Regions from separate parts of the Pseudomonas sp. 05N431 genome, predicted to be linked through region 3. Evidence: predicted binding sites of a transcription regulator. Region 3 holds the regulator's gene; each other region holds the start of a gene.

Region 1 (4,839 bases), on a different contig from region 3:
GTGTACCTGCGGGACATCTGGCCGAGCAGCAAGGAAATCGCCGACGCCGTGGCGCAGGTCGACACCGCGATGTTCCATAAGGAATACGCCGAGGTGTTTGCCGGAGACGCGCAGTGGCAAGCCATCGAAGTCCCGCAAGCGGCGACCTACGTCTGGCAGAAGGATTCCACCTACATCCAGCATCCGCCGTTCTTCGATGATATTTCCGGCCCCCTGCCGGTGATTCAGGACATCAGCGGTGCACGCGTACTGGCGCTGCTCGGCGATTCGGTGACCACCGACCACATCTCCCCCGCCGGCAACATCAAGGCCGACAGCCCGGCCGGACGTTACCTGCGTGAACAAGGTGTGGAACCGCGAGACTTCAACTCTTACGGCTCACGTCGCGGTAACCATGAAGTGATGATGCGTGGCACGTTCGCCAACATCCGCATCCGCAACGAAATGCTCGGTGGCGAAGAAGGCGGCAACACGCTCTATATTCCGACCGGAGAGAAACTGGCGATCTACGATGCCGCCATGCGTTATCAAGCGGCGGGCACTCCGCTGGTGGTGATTGCGGGTCAGGAATACGGCACCGGTTCAAGCCGTGACTGGGCGGCCAAGGGCACCAACCTGCTGGGCGTCAAAGCGGTGATTGCCGAGAGCTTCGAGCGGATTCACCGATCCAACCTGGTGGGCATGGGCGTACTGCCGCTGCAATTCAAGCTTGACCAGAACCGCAAGAGCCTGAACCTGACCGGCAAGGAGACACTCGATATTCAAGGGCTGACGGGCGTCGAGCTGACGCCGCGAATGAACCTGACGCTGGTGATCACCCGCGAGGACGGCAGCAGCGAGAAGGTGGACGTGTTGTGCCGGATCGACACGTTGAACGAAGTGGAATACTTCAAGGCGGGAGGGATATTGCATTACGTGTTGCGGCAGTTGATTGCTTCATAATGTCGCACTGACAAAAACACCGCCTTTGGGCGGTGTTTTTGTTTGTGGGATTCTCGTCTCTATAATTCCGCGCCACTTGATGGGCGCTGCTCACAATGTTGTGCCAGACACAAAACCACTGTGGGAGCGAGCTTGCTCGCGATAGCGTACTGACAGTCGACATCAATGTTGAATGTAATTGCCTCATCGCGAGCAAGCTCGCTCCCACAGTGGACCGAGTCACACTGCAAAATCCCGGGAACAAGGACTTCACATGATTGCTCTGCCATGGCTCTACCTGGCACTCCTCTCCATTGGCTACGCACTGGCCCTGATCTACAGCCACCTTGGCTGGCTGGCGGCCATTTCCGTCGGGTTGTTAGCGTTTGCCGGCTTTGCCGTTCGCCAACCACAGATCCAGGTCGGCCGCGTCCTGGGCCACGGCCTGTTCATTTTCCTCGCGGTGGCGCTGGCAATGCACTGGCTGCCCGGTTTCTACAACGGTCGCGGTATCGGCCCGGAACGTTTCAGCGCTGACGCCGTGCCGTTTTCCATGTACCTGAACCTGGACAAACCACTGATTGGCTTCTGGCTGTTGCTGGTGTGCCCATGGATCGTCGGTCGCCGCTCCCTGCGCCTTTCACTGTATGCCACCGCCGTTGCTCTGCCCCTGAGCGCGCTGGCCGCTCTTGGTGGTGCGCTGCTGCTGGGCATGATCAGTTGGGCGCCGAAGTGGCCCGATCAAGCCTGGCTCTGGGTGCTGAACAACCTGCTGCTGGTGACGCTGGTCGAGGAGGCGCTGTTTCGCGGTTACATTCAGGGCGGTTTGAGTCGCTGCCTGCAACACCTGCGCTACGGCGAACACCTCGCCCTGCTTGGCGCCACGTTGTTGTTCGGTCTGGCGCACCTCGGCGCCGGCTGGCAATGGGTGTTGCTGGCGAGCCTCGCCGGGTTCGGTTATGGGCTGGCGTACCGTTTCGGTGGGCTGGGGGCCGCCATCGCCACGCACTTTGGCTTGAATCTGCTGCACTTGGGCCTCTTCACCTACCCGATGCTGGCGGGTTGAAGATCAAGAAATGTGCGCCAGCGCTGAATATTGAAAAATAATTTCAATTTATTCCTGGCGCTGCCGACACCCTCTCAAAGCCTTGCGGATTGAAAAAGCCATGCGTAATAACCAGCCCATTACACAACGCGAACGGACCTTTCCGGCTCAGCAACGGTTGATTTCCACGACCGATGCCAAAGGCGTGATCACCTACTGCAACGACGCTTTCGTCGAAATCAGCGGGTTTTCTCGTGAAGAGCTGATCCGTGCACCGCACAACCTGGTCCGTCACCCCGACGTTCCGCCCGCGGTCTTCGCGCACATGTGGGGCACACTGAAACAAGGCTTGCCATGGATGGGCATTGTCAAGAATCGCTGCAAGACCGGTGACCACTACTGGGTTAACGCCTATGTCACACCGGTGTTCGACGGTAATCAGGTGGTCGGTTACGAGTCGGTGCGGGTCAAACCCACCGCCGAACAGATCCGCCGTGCCGAAGCGCTCTACCAACGCATCAATCAGGGCAAGTCGGCTATTCCTCAAACAGACAAATGGCTACCGGTGCTACAGGACTGGTTGCCGTTCATTCTGGTCAGCCAGCTGAGCTTCATGATCGGCGCCACGCTTAACTCGCAGTGGGGTTTTGCGCTGGCCGCCGGACTGTCCGTGCCGCTCGGCCTGTTGGGCTTGAGCTGGCAACAGCGTGGCCTCAAGCGCTTGCTGCGCCTGGCCGAGCAGACCACATCCGACCCGCTGATTGCGCAGATGTACACCGACAGCCGCGGCGCTCAAGCGCGCCTGGAAATGTCGATCCTCAGTCAGGAAGCCCGTCTGAAAACCTGCCTGACTCGCCTGCAAGACACCGCGGAACACCTGAACGAGCAAGCTCGACAGTCCGACGCCCTGGCGCACAAAAGCTCGACCGGCCTGGAACGTCAGCGCGTCGAGACCGAGCAAGTGGCGACCGCCGTCAACCAGATGGCCGCCACCACCCAGGAAGTCGCCAGCCACGTACAACGCACCGCTGACGCGACCCAGGAAGCCAATCGCCTGACCGGCCGTGGTCGTGACATCGCCGGTGAAACCCGTGACGCGATCCAGCGCCTGTCGGTAGTGGTCGGTGAAACCGGCCTGACCGTGACCCAACTGGCCAAGGACAGCGACGAAATCGGCGGCGTGGTCGACGTGATCAAAGGCATCGCCGACCAGACCAACCTGCTGGCCTTGAACGCGGCCATCGAAGCGGCTCGTGCCGGCGAGATGGGCCGTGGTTTTGCGGTGGTTGCCGACGAAGTAAGGCAATTGGCGCAACGCACCAGCGAATCGACCGGGCAGATCCATGCCCTGATCGCCAAACTCCAGCAAACCGCCGGCACCGCGGTGCAAACCATGGAAGCCGGTCACCGCCAGGCTGAAGAAGGCGTGGCGCGGGTTCTGGAAGCCGACCAGGCACTGGTGGGCATCAGCGAAGCAGTGGCCAACATCACCGACATGACCACCCAAATCGCTGCCGCGACCGAAGAGCAAAGCGCCGTAGCCGAAGAGATCAGCCGCAACATCAGCACCATTGCACAACTGGCTGACCAGACTTCGGAACAGGCACAGAACTCAGCCCTGCTGAGCGAAGAGCTGACCCGTACGGCCAATACCCAGTATTCGTTGGTGGAGCGCTTTAACCGCTGACAGATGCCAGAAAGAACAAAACCCGGGAGGTGAAGCTTCCGGGTTTTTTATTGCCAGTTTGAAAGTGATGTCGCCTGTCAGGGCCTCATCGCGAGCAAGCTCGCTCCCACAGGGTTTTGTGCGCCACCACAATCCAATGTGGGAGCGAGCTTGCTCGCGATGAGGCCGCAACTGCCACCATCATTATCAGAGAAGAAACTCAGCAACCTTCTGCGCCGCAGCCGCCAAATGCTGCTCATGAGTAAACCCGGACGCCTTCAACGGCTTCAAATCATGATCGCCAGCCACTAACCACATCACCTCGATACTCGGCGACAACACGTAACCCTCGACCGCCTCACGATTCCCCAACGCATCCCGCTCACCTTGCACAATCAACGTCGGCGTCTTGAGCCCGGCCAGATGCTCGACTCGCGGCCTCTCCGGTTTACCCACCGCATAAAACGGATACCCCAGGCACACCAACCCATCCGCGCCCAACTCATCGGCCAGCAAACTGGCCATGCGCCCGCCCATGGACTTGCCGCCAATGGCCAGACGCCCAGCGACATGGCGTCGCACCAGGGCATGCACTTCACGCCAGCATTCGAGCAATTTGGGCGCCGGATTCGGCGGGCGCTTGCCACCGTCGACGCGCCGCTGCGCCATGTACGGAAACTCGAAGCGCAACACGTTGACGCCCTGCGCGGCAAGGCGTGCGGCGATGTCGTTCATCCACTGACTGTCCATCGGTGCGCCCGCGCCATGCGCGAGAATCAGCGTCGCCGATGCCGGCACCGAGGCGGCATCCCACAGCCATCCGCGATCCTGCACGCACTGCGCCCATTGATCCCCGTCAATACTGGCCTTGTGCTGTTTGTCCATGCTTGCCTCGCTTTTAATCTGCCTATAACTCCAGGCGAAGGGAGCGTCATCGCCCTGCGCGGACGCTTTCACTTCGGCTGAACCGTGGATGGGGAACCATGAACACTTCTTTAAGTACCGCCTATAACTACAAGGTGGTCCGCCAATTCGCCATTATGACGGTGGTGTGGGGCATCGTCGGCATGGGGCTCGGGGTTTTTCTCGCGGCTCAATTGGTCTGGCCTGAACTCAACTTCAATTTGCCCTGGACCAGCTTCGGCCGTTTGCGCCCGCTGCACACCAACGCGGTGATCTTCGCATTCGGCGGCTGCGCCCTGTTCGC
Region 2 (4,839 bases), 260 kb from region 3:
GTTGGTCTGATCGGCAATCGAACGGATCACCCCCAGCACGCTGACAATCGACGACACGTCCTGCTGCAAACTGTCGAGTGAAACCCCGCTGCTGCGAATATCTTTCACCAGCGCATGGATCTGCGAAATGCTCCCTGCGACCACGCGTTTGGCCGCCTGACCTTCTTCGTCGGTTTGCTGGGCCGCCACCGCAGCGCCTTGGGCGCTTTTCGCCACTTCCTGCGCTGCCGCCGACATCTCGTTGATCGCCGTGGCCACCTGATCCGTCTCGTGACGTTGGCGCTCCATGGCCTGATCCGAACGCTGGGCCTGATCGGAGACCTGATTGACCAGCCCGGTCAACTGCGAGGTCATCTCGGTAATCTGCCGCACCAGGCTGTGAATCTTGTCGACAAAACGGTTGAACGAACCGGCCAGCTCGCCCAGTTCATCTTGAGAGGTAATCGCCAGCCGGCGCGTCAAATCGCCCTCGCCTGCCGCGATATCGTCGAGATTTGCCTTCATCAGGTGCAGCGGACGCAAAATGGTATTGGCTACAAACAGACCGACCGCCGCGATCACCAGCAGCACCACCGCCGCGATGCCGATGATGCTCAACAGCACGCCTTCCATGCGCTCGCGAACCTCGGCCTGGACCGTTGCGACCTGGGCTTCGACACCATCGAGATTCACCGAGGTACCGATGGCCATGTCCCACTTGGACAGGTATTCGGTGTAACCCAGCTTGGGCACCAGGACTTTGCTGTCGCCCGGTAACGGCGAGCTGTATTGCAGGTAGTGCGTCCCTTCCTTGGCGACTTTCACCAGGTCACGGTTGACGTACACACCGTTCGGATCGCGATTGTCCTTGAAGCTCTGGCCGACGCCTTCCGCGCTGTTGGCCTTGAACAGGCGCACGGTGTTGGAGTCGTAGCCGAAGAAGTAACCGTCCTTGCCGTAGCTGATGCTCGACAGCAACTTGATCACTTGCGCGCGAGCCGCCGCATCGCCAGGCGCTGCGGCGTCATACAGCGGCTTGATCGCCGTCATCGCCACCGCAACGTAACTTTGCAGGGTGGCCTTGGCGTCGTTCATCAACCGCTGACGGGTTTCTTCGACTTCTTTACGGGCCTGTTCTTGCAAGATGAAGGCAGTGGTCAGACTGATCACCAACGCAAAGAGCAAAACCGGGAGGACGGAGAGGGACAATACTTTGGCTTTAAGGCTCAGGCGCATGTGTTGTTCACTCTGGATAGTATTGGCGTAGTTAAAGCATTAACGGCCGGCCTGCGCAAAACTGTAGGCGCAGGCCTGTCGCTGATGAAAACCACACGGTCAATCCGTTACAACACCATTGCTGCCACCCAGCCAAACGCCAGCAGCGGCAGGTTGTAGTGCAGGAACGTCGGAACCACGGTGTCCCAGATATGGTGATGCTGGCCGTCGATATTCAGACCGGAGGTCGGGCCCAGGGTTGAATCGGACGCTGGCGAGCCGGCATCGCCCAAGGCGCCAGCAGTCCCGACGATGCAGACGATCGCCAACGGGCTGAAGCCCAGTTGCACGCACAACGGCACGAAGATCGCCGCAAGAATCGGCACCGTGGAAAACGATGAACCGATGCCCATGGTCACCAGCAATCCGACCAGCAACATCAGCAATGCACCGACACCTTTGCTGTGACCGATCCACGAAGCCGAGGCCTCGACCAGGGTTTTCACGTCGCCGGTGGCCTTCATGACCTCGGCGAACCCCGAGGCGGCGATCATGATGAAACCGATCATCGCCATCATCTTCATGCCTTCGGTGAACAGGTCGTCAGTTTCGCGCCAGCGCACGACGCCCGATACCGAGAAGATCAGAAACCCGGCCAATGCGCCGATAATCATCGAGTCCAGCAGCAACTGAATGATGAACGCAGCGGCAATCGCCAGGCCCGCTACCATCAAGGTCAGCGGGTTGTACTGCACCGCGACCTGCTCGACCCGCTCGATTTTCTCCAGGTCATACACGCGCTTCTTGCGGTAGCTGACAAACGCCATCAACAACCCGAACACCATGCCCAACGCAGGAATCCCCATGGCATGAGTGACGTTGACGCCACTGATGTCCACCCCGCTTCTACTGACGTTGGCCAGCAGGATTTCATTCAGGAAGATGTTGCCAAAGCCCACCGGCAAGAACATATACGGTGTGATCAGGCCAAAGGTCATGACACAGGCAATCAATCGGCGATCCATTTGCAGCTTGGTCAGTACATAGAGCAGTGGCGGCACCAGCAGCGGAATGAAGGCGATGTGGATCGGCAGGACGTTCTGCGAAGCGATGGCCACGACCCAGAGCAATGCGATCAGCAGCCATTTGACCTGCCCGCCACCCGCAGCGTCCTGTCGGTCGACCAGCAGCAAGGCTTTGTCCGCCAGGGCGTGGGCCAGGCCGGATTTGGCAATCGCCACCGCGAAAGCGCCGAGCAACGCATAGGACAAGGCCACGGTCGCACCGCCGCCCAGGCCACTGTTGAAGGCCTTGAGCGTGGCATCGATGCCCAGGCCGCCCGTCAAACCGCCCACCAGCGCGCCGACGATCAGCGCGATCACCACATGCACGCGGGACAGGCTAAGTACCAGCATGACGCCGACCGCGGCAATTACTGCATTAATCATCGTTACCTCAAAACAGGGCGACGGGTAAATCCGGCGCAAACAGGATGAGTCCGTCCAGCCAGCTGCATGAGCCGACGGCGGATTGAAGAGAGGGTTTTATTAGAGGGCACGCACTGTGCAACAGCAGGCCTGGCTTGTCAAAACCAACACCGATCCCTGTAGCAGCTGGCGCAGCCTGCGTTCGAGTGCGCAGCAGTCGTGAATCCAGGCGATGCGGTGTTTCAGGAATACCGTGCAGGCAGGGTTTACGACGGCTCCGCCGCCGAACGCAGGCTGCGCCAGCTGCGGGATTTGTGTGATTTCTTATTTATTCGAATGGATAAAGAAAGTCGAATTGCCGCCGCTACAGTGCAAAGTCTCAGATATTTATCGAATAAAAGGACGTTCCCATGTCGCTCAGACAACTTTCCATTCAATGGAAAATCACCCTGCTCGCCGGGCTGTGCCTGGCTGGCATCGTCACCTTGCTGGTCGGTCTTTCGCTGTATCGCATGGAGCACAGTTCGCAGCTGGTAAAAGCCTCGAGCATGGAGATGCTCACCGAAGCGGCTCAAGCACGCATCGAGGCACAGGGTGAAGTTCAGGCGCTGGGGATTCGCCAGCAGTTCATGGACGCCTACCAATATGGTCACGGCTTTGCGCGCCAGGTGTTGTTTTTGCGCGAGCAGGCCGAGAAGCGCTTCCTCGACGCCTTCGACCTGCGTGAAGACCTGACCCGTCAGGTCAAGTCGGCGCTGCAAGCCAACCCGCAATTGCTCGGCCTGTCGCTGGTGTTTGAAGCCAACGCACTGGACGGCAAGGACGAACTGTTCAGCGGCCAGAAAGAAATCGGCAGCAACGACAAGGGCCGCTTCGCCCTGTACTGGTCGCAACCGACCGCCGGCAAGCTGAACTCGATGGCGCTGCCGGAAAGCGACATGGCCGACACCAGCACCGGCCCCAGCGGCGAACCCGCCAATGCCTGGTTCACCTGCCCGCGCACCACCCTCAAGCCGTGCGTGATCGAACCCTATTTCTATGAGATCGACGGCCAGAACGTGCTGATGACCAGCATCGTCTTCCCGCTGCTGGTCGACGGTAAGGTCATTGCATCGCTGTCGGTCGACATCAACCTCAACAGCCTGCAAGCGGTCAGCCAGCAAGCGAGCAAAAAGCTCTATGACGGCCAGACCAGTGTCAGCATCCTCAGCCCGGTGGGTCTGCTCGCTGGTTACAGCCCGGACGCCAGCAAACTCAGCCAGCGTCTGGACAGCGTGGACAAGGACAACGGTGCCGAGCTGATCCGCCGGCTCGCCGCCAGCACTCAGACCCAGAGTCTGCACAACAATCAACTGCTCAAAGTGCTGTCGCCATTCCAGCCGATTCCCGGTGGCAAATCGTGGGGCGTGTTGCTCGACGTGCCGGAGAAAGTCCTGGTCGGTCCCGCCGAAACCCTGAAGCAGCAACTCGACGAGCGCAACACCGCTGGCACCCTGATCGAGCTGAGCCTCGGCGTTTTGGCGGCGGTCATCGGCTTGTTGCTGGTGTGGCTGATGGCACGCAGTGTGACCCGTCCGATTCTTGGCGTGGCGCGCATGCTGGAAGACATCGCCAGCGGCGAAGGCGACCTGACCCGCCGTTTGGCCTACGACAAACAAGACGAACTCGGGCAACTGGCCGGCTGGTTCAACCGTTTCCTCGACAAGCTGCAACCGATCATCGCGCAAGTGAAACGCTCGGTGCAGGACGCGCGCAGCACGGCGGATCAATCGTCAGCCATCGCCACCCAGACCAGCGCCGGCATGGAACAGCAATACCGTCAGGTCGATCAGGTGGCCACCGCGTCCCATGAAATGAGCGCCACCGCCCAGGACGTCGCCCGCAGCGCCGCCCAAGCAGCTCAAGCGGCACGCGATGCCGATCAGGCAACCCGTCAGGGCCTGACCGTGATCGACCGCACCACCGCCAGCATCGACAGCCTGGCGGCAGACATGAGCACGGCGATGACCCAGGTCGAAGGCCTGGCCGCTAACAGTGAGAAGATCGGTTCGGTGCTGGAGGTGATTCGCGCCATCGCCGAACAGACTAACTTGCTGGCGCTGAACGCCGCCATCGAAGCGGCTCGCGCCGGTGATGCCGGGCGTGGTTTTGCGGTGGTGGCCGACGAAGTGCGCAACCTGGCACGGCGTACGCAAGAGTCGGTGGAAGAAACCCGTCA
Region 3 (4,839 bases):
TTGGGCGCTTCGGCTTTTGGCTCGGGCGCTTTAGCCACAGGCGCTGGCGCTGCAGCCTTGGCAACTGGCGCCGCCACCGAAGCAGCAGAACCTGTGCCGACCTCAGAGAATTTGCCTTTGCCATGCAATTCGTCGAGCAGCGATTCGAACTCGTGATCGGAGATCAGATCGCTGCCAGCGGCCGCAGCCACAGGTGCCGCAGGCGCAGGAACAGCAGCAATCGCCGATTCCAGAGCATCAACGGCGAAGTTGCCTTTGCCATGCAACTGATCGAGCAGTGCTTCGAATTCGTCGTCGGTAATGTCGGAGCTGTCGCCTGCCGCTTTCGGGGCAGCCGGTGCGGCGGGCACTGCGGCCACTGCATCAGGGGCGAACTGGCCTTTGCCGTGCAATTGGTCGAGCAACGACTCGAACTCGGCATCGGTGATTTCATCGCTGCCGGCAGCTGCTTCAGGTGCCGGGGCAACGGATGCTTCGGCCTCAGCCTTGACCGCGTTCAGCGAGTCCAGCAGCAGTTCGAATTCATTGTCGGTGATGTCGCCCGATTCGCTTTCAGCGGCAGGTGCTTGAACCACTTCAGCAACCGGCTGTGCTTCGTCGGCTGTTTGCGGCTCGGCCAGACGGGCCAGCGCCGCCAGCAGTTCCGGTGTAGCCGCAGTGATCGGTGCTCGTTCGCGGACTTCGCTAAACATGCTGTTCACCGCGTCCAGCGCTTCGAGAACCACGTCCATCAGTTCCGAGTCGACGCGACGCTCACCCTTGCGCAAGATGTCGAACACGTTCTCGGCGATGTGACAGCACTCCACCAGCTCGTTGAGCTGGAGGAAGCCGGCGCCCCCTTTTACAGTGTGAAAACCGCGAAAAATTGCATTGAGCAAGTCCGCATCATCTGGTCGGCTTTCCAGCTCGACCAGCTGTTCGGACAGTTGCTCTAGAATCTCGCCGGCCTCAACCAGGAAATCCTGAAGGATCTCTTCATCGGCGCCGAAGCTCATTAAGGGGGTGCTCCTGAGGTCTAAAAACCTAAAAAACCTAAAATGCTAAAACTCTAAAATCCTAGGCTGGATAACAAATCGTCCACATCGTCCTGACCGGACACAACGTCTTCTCTTTTATCGGCATGAATCTGCGGACCTTCACCCTGAGAGAGATGTTTTTGCGGATCTTTTTCAGCCAGCATCGCTTCATGGTCATGTTCGATACCCGCAAAGCGGTCTACCTGACTGGCCATGAGTACGAGCTTGAGCAGGTTGCTTTCGACTTCGGTGACCAATTGAGTCACGCGCTTGATCACCTGACCGGTCAGGTCCTGGTAATCCTGAGCCAGCAGAATATCGTTGAGGTTGCCCGAGACGACCTGGCTTTCCTCGACGCTACGCGTCAGGAAACCGTCGACACGCCGGGCCAGTTCGCGGAACTCTTCGGCACCGACTTCGCGGCGCATGAAACGCCCCCAGTCCGCGCTCAAGGCCTGGGCGTCAGTGCTCAGGCCATTGACCAGCGGAGTGCTGTTCTCGACCAGATCCATGGTCCGGTTCGCGGCCGCTTCGGTCAGCTTGACCACATAGGACAGGCGCTCGGTGGCATCCGTGATCTGAGAGACTTCCTCGGCTTGCGGCATGTGCGGGTCAATCTGAAAATTGACGATCGCGCTGTGCAGCTCGCGAGTGAGCTTGCCCACCTCCTGGTACAGGCCGCGGTCACGGGTCTGATTGAGCTCATGGATCAGTTGCACAGCGTCACCGAACCTGCCCTTTTCAAGGCTTTCGACCAGTTCGTGAGCGTGTTTTTTCAGGGTCGATTCGAAATCGCCCTGTGAAGATTCTCTTTGCTCCATAGCTCCCCCGTGGCGCAGTGGCTCAGCACATCAACCGATGCGTTCGAATATTTTTTCGATCTTCTCTTTCAACGCCTGGGCCGTGAAGGGTTTGACCACATAGCCGTTTACACCGGCTTGAGCGGCTTCGATGATCTGCTCGCGCTTGGCTTCGGCAGTGACCATCAGCACCGGCAGGTGCTTGAGCTTTTCATCGGCGCGCACGTGGCGCAGCAAATCGATACCGGTCATGCCAGGCATGTTCCAGTCCGTTACCAGAAAGTCGATGCTCCCGCTGTTGAGGACGGGAATGGCGGTAGTACCGTCGTCCGCCTCGACCGTGTTGGTGAACCCAAGGTCACGCAACAGGTTTTTTATGATCCGCCGCATCGTTGAGAAGTCATCAACGATGAGGATTTTCATGTTCTTGTCCAATTCGACCTCCAAGCAGTCTTAAACGCGTTCAGCACCTGAACACGCCATTCAATCAATCAGGCAGAGCACTCAACGACTGTCTGGAGCACAACGGATTGAGACCTGCAGAGCTTTACGCCTTGCCTGTTTCGTTCGCAGTGTCCCCACACTGCTGTCAGCGCGCTCGCCACTCCCCCAAACGCCCCCGCAAACGGGCCGCGCACTGGCTGTGTAACTGGCTGACCCGCGATTCACTGACTCCCAGGACCTCACCGATTTCCTTGAGATTCAGCTCTTCGTCGTAGTACAGCGCCAACACCAGTCGCTCACGCTCCGGCAAATTGGCAATCGCATCCGCCAGTGCAGCCTGGAAGCGTTCATCTTCCAGGTCGCGCGACGGTTCGAGATGAGCACTCGCGCCATCCTCGTGCAGCCCTTCATGCTCGCCGTCCTGCAACAGATCGTCGAAGCTGAACAGGCGACTGCCCAAGGTGTCGTTCAAAATCCCGTAATAATCGTCGAGACTCAATTGGAGTTCGGCCGCAACCTCGTGATCTTTAGCGTCACGCCCGGTTTTAGCTTCAATTGAGCGAATCGCGTCACTCACCATCCGGGTATTGCGGTGTACCGAGCGTGGCGCCCAGTCACCTTTGCGGACTTCATCGAGCATCGCGCCACGGATACGGATCCCTGCGTATGTCTCGAAACTCGCACCTTTGCTCGCGTCGTATTTGGTCGACACTTCAAGCAAACCGATCATGCCTGCCTGGATCAGGTCCTCGACCTGAACACTGGCCGGCAAGCGCGCCAACAGGTGATAGGCAATTCGTTTTACCAGTGGCGCGTAACGCTCGATCAGTTCGTACTGCGCGTCACGCGCCGACTTCTTGTACAGGTTGTAACCGCTGGCTGTCATAGAACCGGACCCGCAGTTTGCTGCACCAGACGCTCGACGAAAAATTCCAGGTGCCCACGCGGGTTGGCAGGCAACGGCCAGGTATCGACTTTCTGCGCGATGGCCTTGAACGCCAGTGCACATTTGGAGCGAGGAAACGCTTCATACACGGCGCGCTGCTTCTGCACGGCCTTGCGCACGCATTCGTCGTAAGGCACCGCACCGACGTATTGTAAGGCGACGTCGAGGAAGCGATCCGTGACCTTGGTCAACTTGGCGAACAGATTTCGCCCTTCCTGCGGGCTTTGCGCCATGTTGGCCAGCACTCGGAAGCGGTTCATGCCGTAATCGCGGTTGAGCAATTTGATCAGCGCGTAGGCGTCAGTGATCGAGGTCGGCTCGTCACACACCACCAGCAATACTTCCTGGGCGGCACGAACAAAACTGACGACCGACTCACCAATGCCCGCCGCCGTGTCGATCACCAATACGTCGAGGTTATCGCCAATGTCGCTGAATGCCTGAATCAGGCCAGCATGCTGGGCCGGGCTCAGATGAACCATGCTCTGGGTACCGGACGCTGCTGGAACAATGCGAATTCCGCCCGGCCCCTGAAGTAATACATCGCGCAGTTCACAGCGGCCTTCGATGACGTCGGCCAGCGTACGCTTGGGCGTGAGCCCCAGCAGGACGTCGACGTTCGCCAGCCCCAGGTCGGCATCCAGCAGCATGACGCGCCGGCCGAGCTCAGCAAGAGCCAGGGACAAGTTCACTGACACATTAGTCTTCCCGACGCCACCTTTGCCGCCGGTCACTGCGATCACCTGTACGGGATGCATGCTGCCCATGTTCGTTCTTTACCTTGTCTTGCTTAGACGCGGACTACATGACTGGCTGCGCGCTCACTTGTGAACAATGCATGGCAGGCCATCGATGTAGATACAAATCTATTCATTATTACCTCAGCCGACACGCTTGGCCGGGCTGTGGTAGAGGTCAGCGAACATATCAGCCATGGCTTCTTCGCTGGGTTCTTCCTGCATCTGCACGCTTACGGCGCGACTGACCAACTGATGCCGGCGCGGTAAATGTAGATCATCCGGGATCCGTGGCCCGTCGGTCAGATAAGCGACAGGTAATTCGTGGCTGATTGCCAGGCTCAACACCTCGCCCAGACTCGCTGTTTCATCCAGTTTAGTCAGAATGCAGCCTGCCAGCCCGCACCGCTTGTAACTGTGATAAGCGGCAGTCAGCACCTGTTTCTGGCTGGTAGTGGCCAGCACCAGATAATTCTTCGACTTGATCCCGCGACCGGCCAGGCTTTCCAGCTGCATGCGCAACGCCGGATCACTGGCCTGCAGACCTGCGGTATCGATCAACACCACACGCTTGCGCAACAGTGGATCAAGGGCTTGCGCCAGGGACTGGCCCGGATCGACGTGAGTCACCGAGACATTGAGGATACGCCCCAGGGTCTTGAGCTGTTCCTGAGCACCAATGCGGAAGCTGTCCATACTCACCAGCGCGATGTTCTGCGCACCGTACTTGAGCACGTAACGTGCGGCCAGCTTGGCCAGCGTCGTGGTTTTGCCCATGCCGGCAGGGCCGACCATGGCGATCACGCCACCCTCTTCCAGTGGTTCGATCTCGGGAGTCACGATCATCCGCGCCAGGTGCGCCAACAGCATGCGCCAGGCCTGACGGGGCTCTTCAA

What was found. Region 3 encodes FliA, which starts transcription of late flagellar genes. Its sites were predicted from a motif close to CTAAAGTTTNNNNNNNNNNNGCCGNTAA; they were not measured.
Region 1: AC1DIG_RS04985 (methyl-accepting chemotaxis protein) is a predicted target of FliA. The motif match lies at 2,030-2,057, and genes of this name have one in related genera.
Region 2: AC1DIG_RS17215 (methyl-accepting chemotaxis protein) is a predicted target of FliA. The motif match lies at 2,962-2,989, and genes of this name have one in related genera.

What each region holds. Positions count from the first base shown of each region.
Region 1 covers NZ_JBFTMN010000002.1:415,805-420,643, forward strand. The annotation lists gene acnA (aconitate hydratase AcnA) at 1-942, shown strand, start outside; gene AC1DIG_RS04980 (lysostaphin resistance A-like protein) at 1,196-1,987, shown strand; gene AC1DIG_RS04985 (methyl-accepting chemotaxis protein) at 2,088-3,653, shown strand; gene AC1DIG_RS04990 (alpha/beta family hydrolase) at 3,840-4,517, opposite strand; gene ccoN (cytochrome-c oxidase, cbb3-type subunit I) at 4,616-4,839, shown strand, end outside.
Region 2 covers NZ_JBFTMN010000009.1:155,912-160,750, forward strand. The annotation lists gene AC1DIG_RS17200 (methyl-accepting chemotaxis protein) at 1-354, opposite strand, end outside; partial or broken gene AC1DIG_RS17205 (cache domain-containing protein) at 391-1,215, opposite strand; gene AC1DIG_RS17210 (Na+/H+ antiporter family protein) at 1,323-2,639, opposite strand; gene AC1DIG_RS17215 (methyl-accepting chemotaxis protein) at 3,032-4,839, shown strand, end outside.
Region 3 covers NZ_JBFTMN010000009.1:415,161-419,999, forward strand. The annotation lists gene AC1DIG_RS18460 (chemotaxis protein CheA) at 1-995, opposite strand, end outside; gene AC1DIG_RS18465 (protein phosphatase CheZ) at 1,049-1,837, opposite strand; gene AC1DIG_RS18470 (chemotaxis response regulator CheY) at 1,868-2,239, opposite strand; gene fliA (RNA polymerase sigma factor FliA) at 2,406-3,146, opposite strand; gene fleN (flagellar synthesis regulator FleN) at 3,143-3,973, opposite strand; gene flhF (flagellar biosynthesis protein FlhF) at 4,088-4,839, opposite strand, start outside.